Regions from separate parts of the Nocardiopsis sp. SBT366 genome, predicted to be linked through region 1. Evidence: riboswitches for the same ligand, from Rfam matches in the RefSeq annotation. Region 1 holds a riboswitch; each other region holds the start of a gene.
What was found. Region 1 has a riboswitch for S-adenosylmethionine ahead of thrC (threonine synthase). Riboswitches for the same ligand answer to the same signal wherever they lie in the genome.
Positions count from the first base shown of each region.

Region 1 (2,195 bases):
CAGCCTGTCGGCGCCGAGCATCCCCTCCAGCAGCTCCCGGGCCACCTGGGTGGGCAGCATCCGGAAGTACTCGGGCGGGGCCCACGGAGTGTGCGAGAAGTGGGCGATCCGCAGGTCCGGTCGGCGGGCGCGCAGGATGCGCGGCACCAGCGCCAGGTGGTAGTCCTGCACGGCCACGCGCGCGTTCTCGGCGGCACCGCTGACCAGCGCCTCCGCGAAGGCGTTGTTGTAGGCGGCGTAGTCCTCCCACTGGCTGCGGAACTCCGAGCCGAAGGAGGGCTTGTTCGGGGTGTCGTACAGCATGTGCTGCACGAACCACAGGGTCGAGTTGGCCACCCCGGTGTAGGCGCCCGAGAAGGTCGTCTCAGGGATGTCCAACATGTGGACTCGCATGCCGTCGAGGTCGTGCGCGAGGTCCAGGCGGGCCCCCGGCGCCTCGGTGGCGGCGCGGCGGTCGGCGTCCGACAGGGCCGCGCACACCCACAGTCCGTCGATCTCGGTGGCCACGGAGATCATCCCCGAGACCAGTCCTCCGCCGCCCCGACGGTGCTCAAGCGAGCCGTCGTCGGCGGTGGAGAAGGAGACCGGGCCCCTGTTGGAGGCTATGAGGATCTGAGCCTTGTCCACGTGGTCGTCCTCTCGACGAAGGATGCTCTGGGGATCACGCACTCCTCCTAGGTCTCGCCTAGGGACAGTCGCCCCAAACCCCCTCGCGGGCAACGGTGGACACCGTCACAGGGGAGCCGGTTCCGTACTCGGGTCGCGCCGCACGTGGACGGTGTCGTCTCAGCATTCGAGCCGCTTTGTGTAATCCGGATCACCCGGCGTGGAAAATCGGTCAGCACCTCAGTTACAGTGACGGTGCGTTCTCGGAGAAGAACCGCCACAACTTCATATTGCTCATCCAGAGGGGTGGAGGGACCGGCCCTGCGAAGCCCCGGCAACCATCTCGACATGTGGAACCGCGATCAACGCGACCCGTCGAGGCAGGTGCCAACTCCGGCCTGGGGTCAAGGTGGCCACCAGGGAAGATGAGGGGAGACGCCTCGCCATGGCGATTGCCGCCGCTGAACCCACCTCCGTTCGCGCCTTCGGTCCCGGGACCGCGCTGTCCTGTCGGGAGTGCGGTGAGCGCTACGAACTCTCGCCGAGCTTCGCCTGCCAGTTCTGTTTCGGCCCCCTGGAGATCGCCTACGACTTCGGGCCCGTCACCCGCGAGCAGATCGAGAGCGGCCCCAAGAACATCTGGCGCTACCGCTCCCTCCTCCCGGTCCCCGACAACGTGGCCGACCTGCCCAACATGAACCCCGGCCTCACCCCCCTCGTCCGGGCCGACCGCCTCGCCGCCGAACTCGGCCTGCGCTCCCTGCACGTCAAGGACGACTCCGCCAACCCCACGCACTCCTTCAAGGACCGCGTGGTCGCGATCGCAGTCGAGGCCGCCCGCACCTTCGGGTTCACCACCCTCTCCTGCTCCTCCACCGGCAACCTCGCCGGTGCCGTGGGCGCCGCCGCCGCGCGTGCCGGATTCGACTCGTGCGTGTTCATCCCGGCCGGTCTGGAGGAGGGCAAGGTCGTGATGGCCGCCGTCTACGGCGGGAAGGTCGTGGCCATCGACGGCAACTACGACGACGTCAACCGCTTCTGCTCCGAGCTCATCGGCGACGAGGCGGGCGAGAGCTGGGGCTTCACCAACGTCAACCTGCGGCCGTACTACGCCGAGGGCTCCAAGACGCTGGCCTACGAGATCGCCGAGCAGCTCGGCTGGCGCCTGCCCGAGCAGATCGTCATTCCGATCGCCTCCGGATCGCAGCTCACCAAGATCGACAAGGGCTTCCAGGAACTGATCAGGGTCGGCCTCGTCGAGGACCGCCCCTACAAGGTGTTCGGCGCGCAGGCCACGGGCTGCTCGCCGGTCGCCCGCGCCTGGGCCGACGGGCACGACGTCATCCAGCCGGTCAAGCCGGACACCATCGCGAAGTCGCTGGCGATCGGCAACCCCGCGGACGGCCCGTACGTGCTGGACATCGCCAACCGCACCGGCGGGGCGATCGAACACGTGGGTGACGACGAGATCGTCGACGCCATCAAGCTGCTGGCCCGCACGGAGGGGATCTTCGCGGAGACGGCGGGCGGTGTGACCACCGGTGTCCTCCGCAAGCTGGTCCGCGAGGGCAGGCTCGACCCCGAGGCGG
Region 1 is NZ_LAVM01000017.1:29,099-31,293, reverse strand. Features, by position in the region: gene ADX84_RS07375 (trehalose-6-phosphate synthase) at 1-627, opposite strand, end outside; SAM riboswitch class I at 898-1,038, shown strand; gene thrC (threonine synthase) at 1,052-2,195, shown strand, end outside.

Region 2 (2,195 bases), on a different contig from region 1:
CTCCAGTTCCTCCTCCGCGAAGCGCGCGACCTCCGCACGCCACTTCGCCTCCGACATCGCCGCCCCTCCGGGGGACGACGGTGAGGGCCGGTCCAGCCGTCCCGTCCACAGACGCAGCCGAGGGTCGGTCACCGCCTCCGCCACCACCGCGTCCACGCCGTCGGCGTCGGCCTCCTCCAGCGCGGACAGCAGCTCACCGCGCCCCAGGCCATCGCGCACGGCCTCCGGCCGGTGCTCCAACAGCACCGACAGATGGGCCCAGGCGAACTCGCGGGCCAGCTGCGGCCACACCGCCGTCCGGAAGTCCTGCGAGGACCCGGTGGCCACCCGCGCGAACCACTCCCGCGTCGCCAGCACCGGCTCGTAGCGTGGTGGGAAACTGTCGGCGTAGGCGGCCTTGGCGCGGTAGGGGAGCCCGCGGCGCGACCCCGCGACCAGCAGCGGTTCGTCCCCGCCGGGCAGGTAGCGCAGCCGGGCCGGACGCGCGGGATCCCCGGCCGGGACGAAGCGTCCGCCCCGACCCTGTGTCAGCAGCGCCACCACGTCGAAGAAGTTCGCGCCCAGCCCCGTGACCAGCACGGTCTCACCGCCCGGCACACGGTCCCAGTCACGTTCGGCGGGCATGCCCGGCTCCACGTACACCAGTCCGTGCCGCTCCGCTGACGTCGACAGGGACCGGACCCGGGGCGAACGACGCGTCTGCACCATGCCCTGGGCCAGGACCACCGAGGGCGCCGCCAGCCTGCGGCCGTCCTCCAGCACCACGGTGCGCCAACCGCTCCCGGCGGACTCCAGGTCCACGGCCGTGCCGAGGACGGGGGTCAGTTCGACCCGGCCGGTCGCCACCGCGTCCGCCAGCTGCTCGTCGTAGTAGACGCCCTGGAGACGCCGGGAGGGGTAGGTCCAGGGACGCAGCTCCGCGATCTCCCGCGCCGCCCACGCCGGGCGGTCGGCCCGGACACGGTCGTCCGAGGCCCACCGCACCAGGTCGGGGCCGGGCACGACGGGCCCGTCCATGGGGGTGCTCTCGTCAGCGTGGATCGTGGTGTGCGCGCTGTAGGTGTTGTTCAGCAGCAGGGGCGACTGGTCGGTGCGCCAGGTGGCGCCAGGACCGACCTCCACCCGGTCGACCACGGCCACACGCACGGGCCGCTCGCCCCCGCCCAGCCGGGCGGCGAGCCGTACCACCACCGCGACGGCTCGGGGGCCGCCGCCCACCACGACCGCGTCGTAGCGCTCGTGCGCACCGTGCCCGGCGATCCGGGCGAGGTCGTCGCGCGCCGGTGCGCCGGTGTCCTGTGTACCGCTCATGGCCCGTCCGTTCCGTTCGCTCCGGCAGGGGAGGGCTCCAGCACGGACGGCCGTACCTCCACCACTCCACCATCGCCGCTGGTCACCCGCACGTCCAACCCGTACACCGAGCTCAGCACCCGCGGGTCGTAGGCCTGCGAGGGGGGACCGTCGGCGACGATGTAGTGGGTGTCGCACGCTTGCCGCCTCACGCAGCCGGGTCGTCGTCTCCGGGGCACCCCACCGTGCAGGAGGGTTGCCGTCCAGCGAGCCGGAACTTCGCGCTGGAACTCTTGACCTGAAAATCAACTTAGGCGATAGGAAATATTCGCTACAAGGGATCGGGTGAGTGAGGAAGGCTACAGAGCTCCGCTCCAGGCCGGGCCGTGATTGGGTGGGTCCGCTGTGCGCCGACACGACACCGGGGGAGAACCGTGCGCTGGACCGTTCACTCCGAGAAGCCGCTGTACACCGACCAGTGGTTGGACGTCCGGATCGCGGACGTGGAGATCACCGGCGGGCGGCACCTGGAGCACCGGCTGATCCGGACGTCGCCCGGGGCGGGCGCGGTCGTCATGGACGAGGAGGACCGGGTGCTCCTGGAGTGGCGCCACCGGTTCATCACCGACACGTGGGCCTACGAGATCCCCATGGGCGGCGTCGAGTCCGGTGAGAGTCCCCAGGACGCGGCGGCGCGTGAGGTGCTGGAGGAGACGGGCTGGCGGCCGGGACCGTTGTGTCCGCTGGTGTACGTCCAGCCCACCCCGGGGATCTCGGACTCCGCCCACCACGTCTTCTTCGCCGACACCGCCGAGTACGTGGGCGATCCCGCGCAGGACTGGGAGTCGGAGCGTGTCGAGTGGGTGCCGCTCGCCGACGTGCCCGGACTCGTGGCGGGGAGGAGT
Region 2 is NZ_LAVM01000029.1:45,370-47,564, forward strand. Features, by position in the region: gene ADX84_RS11215 (FAD/NAD(P)-binding protein) at 1-1,311, opposite strand, end outside; SAM riboswitch class IV at 1,482-1,589, opposite strand; gene ADX84_RS11220 (NUDIX hydrolase) at 1,725-2,195, shown strand, end outside.
Region 2: linked by a shared signal. The riboswitch ahead of ADX84_RS11215 (FAD/NAD(P)-binding protein) and the one ahead of thrC (threonine synthase) in region 1 are both predicted to bind S-adenosylmethionine.

Region 3 (2,195 bases), on a different contig from region 1:
CTGGACGTCGTGTTCGGTCACCCGGCGGGTGGCTCCCCCGCCCGCGAGGTAGGGGGCGGCGGCGGAGAGCCAGTCGGCGCGGCCCGCCAGCACCCCCGAGCCGAAGGGGGCGTAGAGCTTGTGACCGGACAGGGCCACGTAGTCCGCGCCGGTAGCGGTGAGGCTGAACGGCAGGTGCGGCACGTACTGGGCGGCGTCCACCACCACGCGGGCGCCCTCGGCGTGGGCGGCCTCCACCAACTCCTCGACCGGCCAGATCTCACCGGTGACGTTGGAGGCGGCGGTGACGCACAGCAGCCGGGGACCCTCGGGCGCCTCGGCGAGCGCGGTCCGGGCGGCGCTGACGGCGGCCTCGGGCGACGCGGGCAGCGGCAGCCGGACCACCTTCCCGGCGCGCGAGGCCGGGTGCTCCCACGGCAGGAGGCTGGCGTGGTGCTCGGACTCGAAGACCACCACGGTGCACCCCTCGGGGACAGCGCGGGCCAGCAGGTTCACGGCGTCGGTGGTGCCGCGCACGAACACGACGGCGTCGGCGGAACCGGACGCGTCGGCCTCCGTGCGCACGCCCAGGAACCGGGAGACGCTGCGGCGGGCGCGTTCGTAGGCGTCGGTGCTGACCTGGGAGTGGTGCCCGGCGCCCCGGTGGACGCTCGCGTAGTAGGGCAGCGCCGCGGCGAGCGCGTCGGCGACGCTGGTCAGACACGGGGCGCTGGCGGCGTAGTCGAAGTTGGCGTAGTCCACGTGTCCGCCGGTGACCAGGGGGGTTGCGCCCTCGGCGGTGACGATCGCGCACTCGGTGCGGGCCCTGGCGTCGCGGGCCGCGTCCCTGGCTGCGGAGCGGCTGGAGCGCGTGGAGTCGAACGGGATGACAGTGGTCATGGGGCACCTCTTCTGTGGGTCGTGGGGACCCACGGGGTACGCCGATGACGGCCGCGCCTCAGGGGTCCGCGCTTGTCTGACACGGTCGTGTCGGGACCTGGTCCTCACCCGGGGCACCCCACCGCGGAAGGAGGGTTGCCGACCAGCTAGCCGGGGCTTGTCGCTGGTACTCGTGACCTGTGCCGAAATGTAACACACGGCTCCCGTGGCGCGCATCCGCGCCCGTGTGCCCCGGACCAACCCCCGCCCTTGACACCGACGGTCCCGGCTGGGCCATACTGATCGGGAACTGCCCTCACGTCGCGGGTGTCCGGTTTCCCCCGGCTGCCCTTCAGACGCGAGACTCCAGTGAGTTGGAGTTTTCGCGTGCCCGCAGACAAGAGGTGCTCTTCCTTTGTACGGCGACGACCGTGTTCAGCAGCTTTTCCGCAACCCGAGGGTTGTGCTCATCTCCGGCTACGCCCGTCTTCCCGACTCGGTGGCGAGCCATTCCCAGTACCAGCGGCTCGGGGTCGTGCTCGCGGTCGACTCCGCGGACGGCCGGATCGTGGCCGCGGACACCACGCTCCTGACCGACCTCGCCAAGGACTTCTTCCGTGCCCTGGTCGAGGGCGCCTCCGTGACCGAGGACATCGCGGAGATCGTCCAGCGGGTCCAGACGCGCTACGCGGGCCAGTCCGGCGCCGCGCTCACCACCGCGCTCCGCCGCTGCCTGGAGACCTACTACCAGCTGCGGGACGGCGATCAGCTGCCCAGCGGCCCCGAGAACCCCGCCAGCCTCGACGGCAAGGAGTGACCCCCCATGAGTGAGACCAGTCCGCAGACCGATCCCGCGCACGGACCAGGGCAGGACGCGCCGCTCCCCCTGGCCGGTGTCCGGATCGCCGACCTCTCCCGCGTGCTCGCGGGCCCCTACGCCACCATGCTGCTCGCGGACATGGGCGCCGAGGTGGTGAAGGTGGAGCAGCCCGGTCGGGGCGACGACACCCGTTCCTGGGGTCCGCCCTACGCCGAGCCCACCGAGGAGCACCGGGGGGAGCACTCCCCCGGAGAGGCCGCCTACTTCCTGTCCGTGAACCGGAACAAGCGCAGCCTGGCCGTGGACCTGAAGGACCCCGAGGGCCTGGCCGCCGTCCAGGACCTGTGCGCCACCTCCGACGTGGTGATCCAGAACTTCCGACCCGGGGTGATCGACCGGCTCGGTCTGGGGTACGCGCAGGTCAGCGCGCGCAATCCGGCGGTCGTGTACTGCTCGGTGAGCGGCTTCGGCCCCGAGCACGAACCCGCCACCCGCCCCGGGTTCGACATCGTCGTGC
Region 3 is NZ_LAVM01000008.1:59,088-61,282, reverse strand. Features, by position in the region: gene ADX84_RS03925 (aminotransferase class V-fold PLP-dependent enzyme) at 1-879, opposite strand, end outside; SAM riboswitch class IV at 943-1,057, opposite strand; gene ADX84_RS03920 (DUF3870 domain-containing protein) at 1,274-1,675, shown strand; gene ADX84_RS03915 (CaiB/BaiF CoA-transferase family protein) at 1,682-2,195, shown strand, end outside.
Region 3: linked by a shared signal. The riboswitch ahead of ADX84_RS03925 (aminotransferase class V-fold PLP-dependent enzyme) and the one ahead of thrC (threonine synthase) in region 1 are both predicted to bind S-adenosylmethionine.